2 regions of the Streptomyces sp. NPDC096324 genome follow, and region 1 is predicted to be linked to the other one. Evidence: riboswitches for the same ligand, from Rfam matches in the RefSeq annotation. Region 1 holds a riboswitch; the other holds the start of a gene.
What was found. Region 1 has a riboswitch for glycine ahead of gcvT (glycine cleavage system aminomethyltransferase GcvT). Riboswitches for the same ligand answer to the same signal wherever they lie in the genome.
Positions count from the first base shown of each region.

Region 2: linked by a shared signal. The riboswitch ahead of gcvP (aminomethyl-transferring glycine dehydrogenase) and the one ahead of gcvT (glycine cleavage system aminomethyltransferase GcvT) in region 1 are both predicted to bind glycine.

Region 1 is NZ_JBIWFK010000014.1:188,255-195,570, reverse strand. It holds gene ACIQ7M_RS33035 (acyl-CoA carboxylase subunit beta) at 1-420, shown strand, start outside; gene ACIQ7M_RS33030 (acyl-CoA carboxylase epsilon subunit) at 441-641, shown strand; gene ACIQ7M_RS33025 (L-serine ammonia-lyase) at 706-2,073, opposite strand; gene glyA (serine hydroxymethyltransferase) at 2,237-3,511, opposite strand; gene gcvH (glycine cleavage system protein GcvH) at 3,524-3,901, opposite strand; gene gcvT (glycine cleavage system aminomethyltransferase GcvT) at 4,087-5,220, opposite strand; glycine riboswitch at 5,366-5,462, opposite strand; gene ACIQ7M_RS33005 (AAA family ATPase) at 5,638-6,306, shown strand; gene ACIQ7M_RS33000 (enhanced serine sensitivity protein SseB) at 6,442-7,215, shown strand.
Region 2 is NZ_JBIWFK010000002.1:830,979-838,294, reverse strand. It holds gene ACIQ7M_RS07455 (FHA domain-containing protein) at 1-131, shown strand, start outside; gene ACIQ7M_RS07450 (MerR family transcriptional regulator) at 174-929, shown strand; gene ACIQ7M_RS07445 (bifunctional nuclease family protein) at 1,016-1,489, shown strand; gene ACIQ7M_RS07440 (MerR family transcriptional regulator) at 1,708-2,382, shown strand; gene ACIQ7M_RS07435 (DNA polymerase IV) at 2,452-3,960, shown strand; gene ACIQ7M_RS07430 (PRC-barrel domain-containing protein) at 3,885-4,253, opposite strand; glycine riboswitch at 4,368-4,463, shown strand; gene gcvP (aminomethyl-transferring glycine dehydrogenase) at 4,642-7,316, shown strand, end outside.

The sequences.
Region 1 (7,316 bases):
ATCCGGCACGGCGCCAAGCTGCTGTACGCGTACTGCAACGCCACCGTGCCCCGGATCTCGCTGGTGCTGCGCAAGGCGTACGGCGGCGCGTACATCGTCATGGACTCGCGCTCGGTCGGCGCCGACCTCGCGTTCGCCTGGCCGACCAACGAGATCGCGGTGATGGGCGCCGAGGGCGCCGCGAACGTCGTCTTCCGCCGCGAGATCGCCGCCGCGGACGATCCGGAGGCCAAGCGCGTGGAGATGGTGCGGCAGTACAAGGACGCGCTGATGCACCCCTACTACGCAGCGGAGCGCGGCCTGGTCGATGACGTGATCGACCCCGCCGCCACCCGCGAGGTGCTCATCCGCTCCCTGCGGATGCTCCGCACCAAGGACGCGGACCTGCCCGCCCGCAAGCACGGCAACCCACCCCAGTGAGCGCACCGAAGGGGCAGCAGATGGACCAGGGGGACCTCCGCGTCATCCACGGCGATCCCACTCCCGAGGAACTCGCCGCGCTGATCGCGGTCCTGGCGGCCCGCACCGCCGCGCGGCGCGCCGCCACTCCGCGGTTCGCCCATGGGGACCGCCGTCCGCAGGCCCGCTGGCGCCGCCTCGAGCGCGTGGCCGGCTACCGCAGCCCCGTCTCCTGGCGCTGATGCCGCCCGCCGCGGACCCCGACGGTGCCGAAGACGCGAACGCGCTGGTCAGAGACCGTTTCCCCTAGCACTCGATGATGTTCACCGCGAGCCCGCCACGCGCGGTCTCCTTGTACTTGACGCTCATGTCCGCGCCGGTCTCCTTCATGGTCTTGATGACCTTGTCCAGGGAGACCAGGTGGGAGCCGTCGCCGCGCATCGCCATCCGGGCCGCCGTGACGGCCTTCACCGCGGCCATGCCGTTGCGCTCGATGCACGGGATCTGGACCAGACCGCCGACCGGGTCGCAGGTCAGGCCGAGGTTGTGCTCCATGCCGATCTCGGCGGCGTTCTCGACCTGCTCGGGGCTGCCGCCCAGCACCTCGGCGAGCGCGCCGGCCGCCATGGAGCAGGCCGAGCCGACCTCGCCCTGGCAGCCGACCTCGGCGCCCGAGATGGAGGCGTTCTCCTTGAAGAGCATGCCGATCGCCCCGGCCGTGAGCAGGAACCGTACGACCCCGTCCTCGTCGGCGCCCGGCACGAAGTTGATGTAGTAGTGCAGCACCGCCGGGATGATGCCCGCCGCGCCGTTGGTCGGGGCGGTGACCACCCGGCCGCCCGCCGCGTTCTCCTCGTTGACGGCCATCGCGTAGAGGGTGATCCACTCCATCGCGTGGGCCAGCGGGTCGCCCTCGGCGCGGAGTTGGCGGGCCGAGAGGGCGGCACGGCGGCGGACCCGCAGCCCGCCCGGCAGGATGCCCTCGCGGGTGATGCCGCGCGAGACGCACGCCTGCATCACGCGCCAGATCCCGAGGAGCCCCTCGCGGATCTCCTCCTCGGTGCGCCAGGCCCGCTCGTTCTCCAGCATCAGGGCGGAGATCGACAGACCGGTCTCCTTCGTGAGCCGCAGCAACTCGTCACCCGTGCGGAACGGGTACTTCAGGATCGTGTCGTCGAGCTTGATGCGGTCCTCGCCCACCGCGTCCTCGTCGACCACGAAGCCGCCGCCCACCGAGTAGTACGTCTTCTCCAGGACGAGCTCGCCGGAGGCGTCGTACGCGAAGATCGTCATGCCGTTGGCGTGGTACGGCAGGGCCTTGCGGCGGTGCAGGACGAGGTCGTCGTCGAAGGAGAAGCCGATCTCGTGCTCGCCGAGCAGCCGGATCCGGCCCGAGGCCTTGATCTGCTCGACGCGCTCGTCGGCGCCCTCCACGTCCACCGTCCGCGGCGAGGCGCCCTCCAGACCGAGCAGCACCGCCTTGGGGGTGCCGTGGCCGTGGCCGGTCGCTCCCAGGGAGCCGTACAGCTCGGCGCGTATCGACGCGACGGGAGCCAGCAGGTCCTCGTTGCGCAGCCGCCGGGCGAACATGCGCGCGGCGCGCATCGGACCCACGGTGTGGGAGCTGGACGGGCCGATGCCGATCGAGAACAGGTCGAAGACCGAGATGGCCACGGGAACTCCTTGCTGGTTTCGCCGGACGCCGTTGTCCGACGGAGGTGGTGCGGGACTGCATGGAACGGGGCACCGCGCTCTGCTTCCAGTGTGCGCGGTGCCCCGGAGTTCCGTACGAAAACAACCGTACGGGGTGAAAACACAGGACAGAAACCCTGCGGAACTACTTCAGGCCGGGGTACAACGGGTGCTTGTCCGCCAGAGCGGACACCCGGGCCTTCAGGCCTTCCACGTCGGCCGCCTCGAAGGGAGAGGGCGCCTTCAGCGTCTCGGCGATGATGTCCGCGACCTCGGTGAAGTCCTCGGCGGTGAAGCCGCGGGTGGCGAGGGCGGGCGTGCCGATGCGCAGGCCCGAGGTGACCATCGGCGGGCGCGGGTCGTTCGGGATGGCGTTGCGGTTGACCGTGATGCCGACCTCGTGGAGACGGTCCTCGGCCTGCTGCCCGTCCAGCTCGGAGTCGCGCAGGTCGACCAGGACCAGGTGCACGTCCGTGCCCCCGGACAGGACGTCCACGCCGACGGCCTTCACGTCGTCCTGGACCAGGCGCTCGGCCAGGATGCGCGCGCCGTCCAGCGTGCGCTGCTGGCGCTCCTTGAAGTCGTCCGAGGCGGCGACCTTGAAGGAGACGGCCTTGGCGGCGATCACGTGCTCCAGGGGGCCGCCCTGGAAGCCCGGGAAGACCGAGGAGTTCAGCTTCTTCGCGAACTCCTTCTTCGCCAGGATGATGCCGCCGCGGGGGCCGCCGAGCGTCTTGTGCGTGGTGGAGGTGACCACGTCCGCGTACGGGACCGGGTTCGGGTGCAGACCCGCCGCGACCAGGCCCGCGAAGTGGGCCATGTCGACCCACAGGAGGGAGCCGGCCTCGTCCGCGATCCGGCGGAACTCGGCGAAGTCGAGCTGACGCGGGTACGCCGACCAGCCCGCGATGATCACCTTCGGGCGGTGCTCCTTGGCGAGCCGCTCGACCTCGGCCATGTCGACCAGGCCGGCCTCGTCCACGTGGTACGCGACCACGTCGAACTGCTTGCCCGAGAAGTTCAGGCGCATGCCGTGGGTCAGGTGGCCGCCGTGGGCCAGGTCCAGGCCGAGGATGGTGTCGCCGGGCTGGGCCAGGGCGAACAGCGCGGCCTGGTTGGCGGAGGCACCCGAGTGGGGCTGGACGTTGGCGTACTCGGCGCCGAACAGGTCCTTGACCCGGTCGATGGCGATCTGCTCGGCCACGTCGACGTGCTCGCAGCCGCCGTAGTAGCGGCGGCCCGGGTAGCCCTCGGCGTACTTGTTGGTCAGGACCGAGCCCTGGGCCTCCATGACCGCGACCGGAGCGAAGTTCTCCGAGGCGATCATCTCCAGCGTGGACTGCTGGCGGTGCAGCTCGGCGTCGACGGCGGCGGCGACGTCGGGGTCGAGCTCGTGCAGGGGGGTGTTCATCAGCGACATGCGGGTGACTCCTCAGCCGGCCGTGAAGGCGGTGTACTCGTCGGCGGACATCAGGTCCTCGGGCTCGTCGGCGACGCGCACCTTGAACAGCCAGCCGCCCTCGAAGGGGGCGGAGTTCACGAGTGCCGGGTCGTCCACGACGTCCTGGTTGGCCTCGACGATCTCGCCGTTCACCGGGGAGTACAGGTCGCTGACCGACTTGGTCGACTCCAGTTCGCCGCAGGACTCGCCCGCGGTCACCGTGTCACCGACGGCCGGGAGCTGGGCGTAGACGACGTCACCGAGCGCGTTGGCCGCGAACTCGGTGATGCCGACCGTCGCGACGCCGTCCTCGGCGACCGACAGCCACTCGTGCTCCTTGCTGTAACGCAGCGTCTGGGGGTTGCTCATGACCTGAATTCTCCTGTACGCGGTGGAGTGCTGATGGAGGGAAGCGTGGGTGACCGGGCGGATGTGCCCAGGGTCACGTCCGGTGCGCCCGGGCGGGCGCCCGTCCGTGCCGGAGCCCGGGGGGCATCCGTCGCCGGCGGCGCCCGGAAGGCGTCCGTGTCATGTCCGGCCCTTGCGGACCAGTGTCACTTCTGGCGCTTGTAGAACGGCAGCGCCACGACCTCGTACGGTTCGTGGCTGCCCCGGATGTCCACGCCCACACCGGTCGTGCCCGGAGCGGCGTGCGCGGCGTCGACGTACGCCATCGCGATCGGCCTGCCCAGCGTGGGGGAGGGGGCGCCGGAGGTGACCTCGCCGATCACCTCGCCGCCGGCGACGACCGAGAACCCGGCGCGCGGCACCCGGCGGCCCTCGGCGATCAGGCCGACGAGGACGCGCGGCGGGTTCTGCCCGGCGCGGGCGGCGGCCGCCTCGAGCGCCGCGCGCCCCACGAAGTCGCCGTCCTTCTCGAACTTCACGACCCGGCCGAGGCCGGCGTCGAACGGGGTCAGCGAGGTGGTCAGCTCGTGCCCGTACAGCGGCATGCCCGCCTCCAGGCGCAGCGTGTCGCGGCAGGAGAGGCCGCAGGGGACGAGACCGGCCGGGGTGCCCGCGTCGGTCAGCGCCTGCCACACCTTCTCGGCGTCGGCGGGGGCGACGAACAGCTCGAAGCCGTCCTCGCCGGTGTAGCCGGTGCGGGCGATCAGGGCCGGGACGCCGGCCACGGTGCCCGGCAGGCCCGCGTAGTACTTCAGGCCGTCGAGGTCGGCGTCGGTGACCGCCTTGAGGATGCCGGGGGACTCGGGGCCCTGCACGGCGATCAGCGCGTACGCGTCACGGTCGTCGCGCACCTCGGCGTCGAAACCGGCGGCGCGCTCCGTCAGGGCGTCCAGCACGACCTGGGCGTTGGAGGCGTTGGCGACGACCATGTAGTGAGGGGACCCGGCCTCGTCGTCGGCCAGGCGGTAGACGATCAGGTCGTCCAGGATGCCGCCGTCCTCCTGGCAGATCATCGTGTAGCGGGCCCGGCCGACGCCGACGGTGGCGATGTTGCCGACCAGCGCGTGGTTCAGGAGAGCCGCCGCCTGCGGTCCGGTGACGGTGATCTCGCCCATGTGGGAGAGGTCGAAGAGACCGGCCTTCGTGCGGACGGCGAGGTGCTCGTCGCGCTCCGAGCCGTAGCGCAGGGGCATGTCCCAGCCCGCGAAGTCGGTCATGGTCGCGCCGAGCGAACGATGCAGGGCATCGAGCGCGGTGTGACGGGGTGCGTTGCTGCTCATCGGTCTGGCTCCCAGGGCATGACGGCGAGGTCGTTCCTCCCCATCTGTCATCGGAACCTGAGAGGTTCATCAAGACCCCACGAATCGGTGGTCCTGACTTGCACCTTGGGTGGAGCCGACGGAGCGGCCCGCTTTTCAGATGTGCCTCGCCCGCGCGGTAACGGTGCCTGAGAGATTCAAGGGAGGGACTTGCTCCTTCGGCGCCCGGGTACACGTACCCAGGACTCTCCCGCGCGGATTCAAGCGGCCGGTATGCAGTTGGCGCGGCCATCATCGCACGCGCCGTCGGATCACGGCAGCCCGCCATCTGTGACCGTGCTGTGGCAGTCCGCGCATGAAATGGGGAAGCGCCGGGCATTACCTTCTCTTTACACTCGACGGGGATGGGACTCCACACCGAAGGGGAGGACGGCCAGGGTGAACAGGACCAGGGCGTACGCGACGACCTCGGGTCTCGCACTGCCCGAGCAGCCCGGCGCACCGGCCCGGGAGGCCCGCGGACCGCGTGTCGCGGCCGTCGTGCGGGACCTCCGTGACCGGGTCGGGCACAGTCCGCACGGTCTCCGCTTCGGGGCGCACGACGTGGTCGTGGTCAGCGGACTGCCCGGCAGCGGCAAGTCGACCCTGATGCGGCGGGCCGTGCTCGGCGTGCGCGTCGACTCCCAGGACACCCGCGACCGCTGGGACGGCCGGATGTCCGGGCGCCTGCCGTACGCGCTCTACCGCCCCCTCGTCCGCCTCGCGCACTACGCCGGCCTGCGCCGCGCCCTGCGCGAGGGCGGCGGACTCGTCGTGCACGACTGCGGCACGCAGGCCTGGGTGCGCCGCTGGCTCGCCCGCGAGGCCCGGCGCCGCGGCGGGGCGCTGCACCTGCTGTTGCTCGACGTCACGCCCGGCACCGCGCTGGACGGCCAGCGCGAGCGCGGCCGGGGCGTCTCGCGCTACGCCTTCGCCCGCCATCGCGGCGGGGTCGCCCGGCTGCTGCGCTCGGCCGAGCGGGGGGACCTGCCCGAGGGGTGCGGCTCCGCGGTGCTGATCGACCGCGCCGCGGCGGACGTGCTGCACAGGATCGACTTCGGCCACTGAGCGGCGGTGTGCCGCGGCATCGGCTTCGGCCACCGAGCGGCGCTGTGCCGCGGGATCGGCTTCGGCCACTGACCGGCCGTGGTGGCCCATTAACCTAACCAGCCGGAACAATGGTTCGAAGCGGACGGTAGACAGATGGACTTTCCGGCACAGGCGCACCCCCATCCGCACGGCGGTTGGCCCGGCAACGAGCTGGAGGAGGTGTTGTCCGCCTCCCTCGGCATGCCCGGGCCCTCGACGGCCGCCCGCATCGTCGAGGTGCTCGGCCGCAGCTTCGTGTGGGTGCCGCTGCCGAACGGCGGCGGCGCGCAGAGCGGTCCGCTCGATCTGCCCACGATGGACATCGGCGGGCAGGTCTACGTCCCCGTCTTCAGCTCCGAGGAGCAGTTCCGCCAGGTCGTCGGCGGTCACATGTCCTACACGATCGCGCCCGCCGTGGAGTTCGCCCGCGGACTCCCCCCGCAGGCCGGCATCGTGGTGAACCCGGACGGCGTGGTCGGCGTGCCGCTGCCGCCCCCTGCCGTCGCCGAGCTGTGCAGGGCCGGGCGGTCCGAACTGGACGGGGCGGCCGGCGGCGGCCGCGTGCGGCTCTTCGAGCCCGACTGGCAGGACGATCCGATGGACTTCCTCGCCGCGGCCTCGGCGGAGTTCGCCGCCACCGGTGTCGTCCTGAGCGCGCGGCGCTGTCTGGCCAGCGTGGAGGGCGACGCGCCGGTCATGTTCATCGGCGTCGAGCTCTCGGTGTGGGAGGGCGACGCGCGCGCCCTGCCCCTGGACGCCCTGGGCCGTGCGCTCGGCCGGGTCCCGGTGAACATCGCGGTGAACCTGGTTCTCCTCGACGTGACGCAGGACCCGGTCGGCGACTGGATGCGGGCGACGGTGCGGCCCTTCTACCAGCACGGTCACTGAACGACGCGGGTGGCGCGGGTGTCCCGCCGGACCGCGCACCCGCCGCGCGGGGCCTTCGGCCGCCCCGCGCGGCGGTTCTCGGCCTTCGACTGCTTCCCCCG
Region 2 (7,316 bases), on a different contig from region 1:
CCGATGTCGGCAGCCTGAACGGCACGTACGTCAACCGGGAGCGGATCGACCAGGTCCCTCTGTCGAACGGTGACGAGGTGCAGATCGGCAAGTACCGGCTGGTCTTCTACGCGAGCCAGCGGGGCATCTGACCCTCCCCCAACTCCGTCCGGGGGGCCACCGAGGGAATGTCCATGCTTCAAACACCGAGCGGCGGTGCCGGCAGCGGCACCGCCGCCGCGGACAGTGGGCTGATGAGCATCGGCGCGGTGCTGAGTCTGCTGCGCGACGAGTTCCCCGAAGTCACCATCTCCAAGATCAGGTTCCTGGAGTCGGAGGGGCTCGTCGAGCCGCAGCGGACCCCGTCGGGGTATCGCAAGTTCAGCCCGGACGATGTCGAGCGCCTCGGCCATGTGCTGAGGATGCAGCGCGACCACTACCTCCCGCTGAAGGTGATCCGCGAGCATCTGGACGCGATGGCGCGCGGTGAGCAGGTGCGTCTGCCCTCCGTCGGCCGCCAGCGTGACGCGGGGGAGCAGGAACCCGTCAAGGAGCTCTACGGCGAGCCCGAGGGCCCCACAGTGGCCCGGGTGGGCCGTGAGGAGCTGCTGGCCGCCGCGGAGATCGGTGAGCAGCAGCTCCAGGAGTGGGAGTCCTACGGACTGATCGGCCCCCTGCCCGACGGTGTCTACGACGCGGAGGCGGTGACCGTCGCCGCGCTCGTCGTCGAGCTGGGACGCTTCGGGATCGAGCCGCGCCATCTCAGGGCGATGAAGGCCGCGGCGGAACGGGACGCGGGACTGGTGGACCAGGTGGTCGCCCCTCTGCGGCGCCATCGCAATCCGCAGACCCGGGCGCACGCGGAGGCCCGTACGAAGGAACTGGCGGGCCTGACGGTGAAGCTGCACGCGGCGCTCGTGCAGACCGCGCTGGGCGTGCGTCTGCGCTGATGCGCGCCACCGGCGCGGGCTGTGGATCGTCCACCCGTTCTGTGCCCGACTACCCAAACGTCCCGGGCACGGCCTAGGGTTGCTGTGTGAACGAGCTCGATGTCGTAGGTGTCCGGGTCGAAATGCCCTCCAACCAACCGATCGTGCTTCTGCGTGAAGTGGGAGGCGACCGCTACCTCCCCATCTGGATCGGACCGGGGGAGGCGACGGCGATCGCCTTCGCTCAGCAGGGCATGGCCCCCGCCCGACCGCTGACCCACGACCTGTTCAAGGACGTGCTGGAGGCCGTCGGCCAGGAACTCACCGAAGTACGCATCACCGACCTGCGTGAGGGCGTCTTCTACGCCGAGCTCGTCTTCGCCAGCGGGGTCGAGGTGAGTGCCAGACCGTCCGACGCCATAGCGCTGGCGCTGCGTACCGGAACGCCCATCTACGGCAGCGACGGCGTCCTCGACGACGCGGGAATCGCGATCCCGGACGAGCAGGAGGACGAGGTGGAGAAGTTCCGCGAGTTCCTCGACCAGATCTCGCCCGAGGACTTCGGCACCAACAGCCAGTGAGCCGGTCGGGCGGAGACCTGCTTCGGGCGGCATTTGCCCGCGGCGAGTGTGGTGTGCCGCGGCCCGCGCCGAGAGCATTCGGCTAGCCTTTCCCCGCGGTAGGGCACGGGAAACCACTCTTAGGGTGATAATCACTCGGCGTGCCGAGTGTGGCGATCGTTGACGCGCCCCTGGTGACTGCCTACCGTCGAGAAGGCAGGTCAAGGACGGAGGTCGGCGTGAGAAGCAGCGGCGACGGTACGGCTGGGGGTGCTCCCGGACACGGTCCGGGAGAGAGCGGCCCGTACCCTCCCCCAAGCTCTCGGCTCGGCTCGAGCAGGGGGCGCCCCCATCACGGCAGCGCGGCCGAACATGTTCCGCTGCGGTCGGCAGCAGTGCCCGACGAGGGAGGGACGGTTCCCGAGGAGGTCGGTTACCGGGGACCCACGGCGTGTGCAGCCGCGGGCATCACCTACCGGCAGCTCGACTACTGGGCGCGGACCGGACTGGTCGAGCCCAGCGTGCGTCCCGCCTACGGGTCGGGGACGCAGCGTCTCTACAGCTTCCGGGACGTGGTGGTCCTGAAGATCGTCAAGCGGTTCCTCGACACCGGGGTGTCGCTGCAGAACATCCGCACCACGGTCCAGCACCTCAGGGAGCGCGGCTTCCAGGATCTGGAGCGCATGACGCTCATGAGCGACGGCGCGACGGTCTACGAGTGCACCTCCCCGGACGAGGTCCACGCGCTGCTCCAGGGCGGCCAGGGCATCTTCGGCATCGCCGTGGGCGTGGTGTGGCGGGATGTCGAGGGCGCCCTGTCCCAGTTGCACGGAGAACGCGTGGACACCGGTGAGACACTCCTCGCGCACAATCCGGCGGACGAACTGGCGCGCAGGCGCAACCGTGCGGTGTGAGCCCCGTCCGATGACGCGATGCCCCGGTGACCCGGGGCATTGTCAGTGGCGTAGGGCAGCATCGGAGATGTGAGAACCGCGCCCACGATCCTGCATCTCGACATGGACGCCTTCTTCGCCTCCGCGGAGCAGGCGTCCAAGCCGAGCCTGCGCGGGAAGGCCGTCGTCGTGGGCGGACTCGGACCCCGTGGAGTCGTCGCCACGGCGTCCTACGAGGCACGCGTCTTCGGGGTGAACTCCGCGATGCCCATGGCCCAGGCCCGTAGGCGCGCACCGAACGCCGCCTATCTCGTGCCGCGCTTCGGGCTGTACCGCGAGGTCAGCGAGCAGGTGATGGGGCTGCTGCGGGCCCTGTCGCCGCTGGTGGAGCCGCTGAGCCTGGACGAGGCGTTCGTGGACCTGGAGGCGGGCGGGGCGGCGTGGGACGAGGCGTCGGCGCGGCTGGCCGGCGTCAAGCTGCGCGCGGACATCCGGGCCGTCACCGGACTCACGGGATCGGTGGGTCTGGCGGCCTCCAAGATGGTGGCGAAGATCGCCTCGGAGCAGGCCAAGCCCGACGGTCTCGTCCTGATCGAGCCGGGCACCGAGCGGGCGCTGCTGGGGCCGATGTCGGTGCGGACGCTGCCGGGTGTGGGGCCGGCCACCGGCGACCATCTGCGCAGGGCCGGCATCACCAGCGTCGAGGAGCTCGCCGAGGCGGGCGAGGACGAGCTCGTACGGCTCGTGGGGAAGGCTCACGGGCACGCGCTGTTCGCGATGGCGCTGGCCCACGACGAGCGGCCCGTGGTGGCCGAGCGGGAGACCAAGTCCGTGTCGGTCGAGGACACGTACGACGTGGACATCCACGAACGGGTCCGGGTGGAGCTCGAGGTGCAGCGACTCGCGGACCGGTGCGTGCGGCGGCTGCGCCGGGCCGGCCTGTCGGGGCGGACCATCGTGCTGAAGGTCCGCCGCTACGACTTCTCGACGCTGACGCGGTCCGAGACGCTGCGGGGGCCCACGGACGACCCCGGCGTCGTCCGGGAGGCCGCCGCCCGGCTGCTGGAGGGCGTGGACACGACCGGCGGCGTCCGGCTGCTGGGGGTCGGCGTGTCCGGGCTCGCCGACTACACGCAGGAGGACCTGTTCGCGCAGGCGCAGGCCGCGGCCGTGGGGGAGCCGGTGGCCGAGGAGCATGCCGGGGACGAGTCGGCCGAGGTGACCGCCGCGGCCGATGTGGCGGCGCCCGCCGAGCGGAGATGGCCCTCCGGTCACGACGTGTGTCACGCCGAGTACGGGCACGGCTGGGTGCAGGGGAGCGGGCTGGGGCGGGTCACGGTGCGGTTCGAGACGCCGTACTCCGAGCCCGGCCGGGTGCGGACCTTCCGGACGGACGATCCGCGGCTCGAACCGGCCGACCCGTTGCCGCTGGTGGAGCGAAGACCCGAGGGCGCCGACGGGCCGTCGGCCGGCCCCGGGGCTTCCCTGTCAGCGGCCGGGACGCGCGGTCCCGGTGCGGGGGCTCAGGTGTCCTCCGAGCCCGCGAGCCGGCCGAAGTCGCGGTCCGGTGGGGGCGGGGACGCCACGTCGAGGCCGTAGTGGTGGTAGAGCTGGAGCTCCTGTTCGGGGGAGAGATGGCGCCCGACGCCGAAGTCGGGGGCGTCCTTGATCAGGGCCCGGTCGAAGGGGATGCGCAGGGTCCCCTCGACGATCTCGCTGGGCTCCAGGGGCACGAATGCGTCCCTGCTGAACAGCCCGGTGCGTATGGCCGCCCACTCCGGGACGCCGGTCGCGTCGTCGAGGTACACCTCGTCGATCGTGCCGATCTTGGTGCCGTTGCTGTCGAACGCCTTGCGGCCGATCAGGTTGCGCGGATCGATGTCGGTCTGCACGGTCCCTCCAGTGGTCGCAAACTCATCCGTAAGTACTACAAAAGAGCACATTTGTGAAGGCGGCCACTCGAAGGCTGTCGCCTTGTCCTCGCTGGTAGGCTGGCAAGCGGCTGCTGATCCCGTGCGGGAGAGTTCTCCGGGTTTCACCGGAGGCGCCGAAGGAGCAACTCCTCCCCGGAATCTCTCAGGCTCACGTACCGCACGGACGAGGTCACTCTGGAAAGCAGAGCGGGTGTCGATGGCCTCCGCTCTCACCGACGGTGAAAGCCGGATCGTCCACGGGACCATCCGGTGAAACTCTCAGGTTGAGATGACAGAGGGGGAGGCCGTCGGGGTACCCGTGCCGGGGTGCCCCTCGAAGGTCGCGTCAGACCAGGAGGCCTCCGCCATGACCGCCCCTCGCATTCCGCTCTCCGAGCTCGAACAGGGAATTCCCTTCGAGCAGCGCCACATCGGACCCGACTCCGAAGCACGGGCCAAGATGCTCGCGCAGGTCGGATACGGCTCGCTCGACGAGCTGACGGCCGCCGCGGTGCCGGACGTGATCAAGAACGTCGAGGCCCTGAACCTGCCGGCCGCGCGCACCGAGGCCGAGGTACTGGCCGAACTCCGCTCCCTCGCGGACCGCAACCAGGTGCTCGGCTCCATGATCGGCCTCGGTTACTACGGCACGTTCACGCCGCCGGTGATCCTGCGCAACGTCATGGAGAACCCGTCCTGGTACACCGCGTACACGCCGTACCAGCCGGAGATCTCGCAGGGCCGTCTCGAGGCGCTGCTGAACTTCCAGACCGTCGTCGCCGAGCTGTCCGGGCTGCCGACCTCCGGCGCCTCCCTCCTGGACGAGGGCACCGCCGCCGCCGAGGCCATGGCGCTGTCCCGCCGCATGGGCAAGAACAAGAAGGGCCTCTTCCTGGTCGACGCGGACGCGCTGCCGCAGACCATCGCCGTCATAGAGACCCGTGCGGAGCCGACCGGTGTCGAGATCGTCGTCGCCGACCTCGCCGACGGCATCCCGGCCGACCTCGCCGGGCGTGAGATCAACGGCGTGCTGATCCAGTACCCCGGCGCCTCCGGTGCCGTACGCGACATCAAGCCGATCGTCGAGCAGGCGCACGAGCTGGGCGCGGTCGTCACCGTCGCCGCCGACCTGCTCGCCCTGACCCTGCTGACCTCGCCCGGCGAGCTCGGCGCGGACATCGCGGTCGGTACGACGCAGCGCTTCGGCGTGCCGATGGGCTTCGGCGGTCCGCACGCCGGTTACATGGCGGTCCGCGAGCAGTTCGCGCGCAGCCTTCCCGGCCGCCTGGTCGGCGTGTCCGTGGACGCCGACGGGCACAAGGCGTACCGCCTCGCCCTGCAGACGCGTGAGCAGCACATCCGCCGGGAGAAGGCGACCAGCAACATCTGCACCGCTCAGGTGCTGCTCGCCGTGATGGCCGGCATGTACGCCGTCTACCACGGCCCCGAGGGCCTGCGGACCATCGCACGGCGTACCCACCGCTACGCCACGGTGCTGGCCGCCGGGCTCACCGCCGGCGGTGTCGAGGTCGTCCACGCTGGCTACTTCGACACGCTCACCGTGCGGGTCCCGGGCCGTGCCGACGCGATCGTGGCCGCCGCCCGCGCCAACGGCGTCAACCTCCACCCCGTCGACGCCGACCAGGTGTCGATCTCGTGCGACGAGACGACCACGCGCGAGCACCTCGCCGCCGTGTGGAGCGCGTTCGGTGTCGAGGGCGACATCGAGGCGCTGGACGCGAGCACCGAGGACACCCTGCCGGCCGCGCTCCTGCGCACCGACGCGTACCTCACGCACCCCGTGTTCCACGACCACCGCTCCGAGACGGCGATGCTGCGCTACCTGCGCAAACTCTCCGACCGCGACTACGCGCTCGACCGCGGCATGATCCCGCTGGGCTCCTGCACCATGAAGCTCAACGCGACCACCGAGATGGAGTCGGTCACCTGGCCCGAGTTCGGGCAGCTCCACCCCTTCGTGCCCGCGGAGCAGGCGCAGGGCTACCTGACGCTGATCCACGAGCTGGAGGACCAGCTCGCCGAGGTCACCGGCTATGACAAGGTGTCGCTCCAGCCCAACGCCGGTTCGCAGGGCGAGCTGGCCGGTCTGCTGGCCGTCCGCGGCTACCACCGTGCCAACGGCGACGACCAGCGCACCGTCTGCCTCATCCCGTCCTCCGCGCACGGCACCAACGCCGCCAGCGCCGTGATGGCCGGTATGAAGGTCGTCGTCGTGAAGACCGCGGACGACGGCGAGATCGACGTCCAGGACCTGCGCGCCAAGATCGAGCAGTACCGCGACGAACTGTCGGTGCTGATGATCACGTACCCCTCGACGCACGGTGTGTTCGAGGAGCACGTCGCCGACATCTGCGCCCAGGTGCACGAGGCCGGCGGTCAGGTCTACGTCGACGGTGCCAACCTCAACGCCCTGGTGGGTCTCGCCAAGCCGGGTCACTTCGGCGGCGACGTCTCGCACCTGAACCTGCACAAGACCTTCTGCATCCCGCACGGCGGCGGCGGCCCCGGCGTCGGCCCGGTCGGTGTGCGCGCGCACCTGGCGCCGTACCTCCCGAACCACCCGCTCCAGCCCGAGGCCGGTCCCGAGACCGGCGTCGGCCCGATCTCGGCCGCTCCCTGGGGCTCCGCGGGCATCCTGCCCATCTCCTGGTCGTACGTCCGGCTGATGGGCGGCGAGGGCCTCAAGCGCGCCACGCAGGTGGCCGTGCTCTCCGCCAACTACATCGCCAAGCGCCTGGAGCCGCACTACCCGGTGCTGTACACGGGCCCCGGCGGTCTGGTCGCGCACGAGTGCATCATCGACCTGCGTCCGCTCACCAAGGCGACCGGCGTCAGCGTCGACGACATCGCCAAGCGTCTGATCGACTACGGCTTCCACGCGCCGACGATGTCGTTCCCGGTGGCCGGCACGCTGATGATCGAGCCGACCGAGTCCGAGGACCTGGGCGAGGTCGACCGGTTCTGCGACGCGATGATCGCGATCCGCGCGGAGATCGAGAAGGTCGGCGGCGGCGAGTGGCC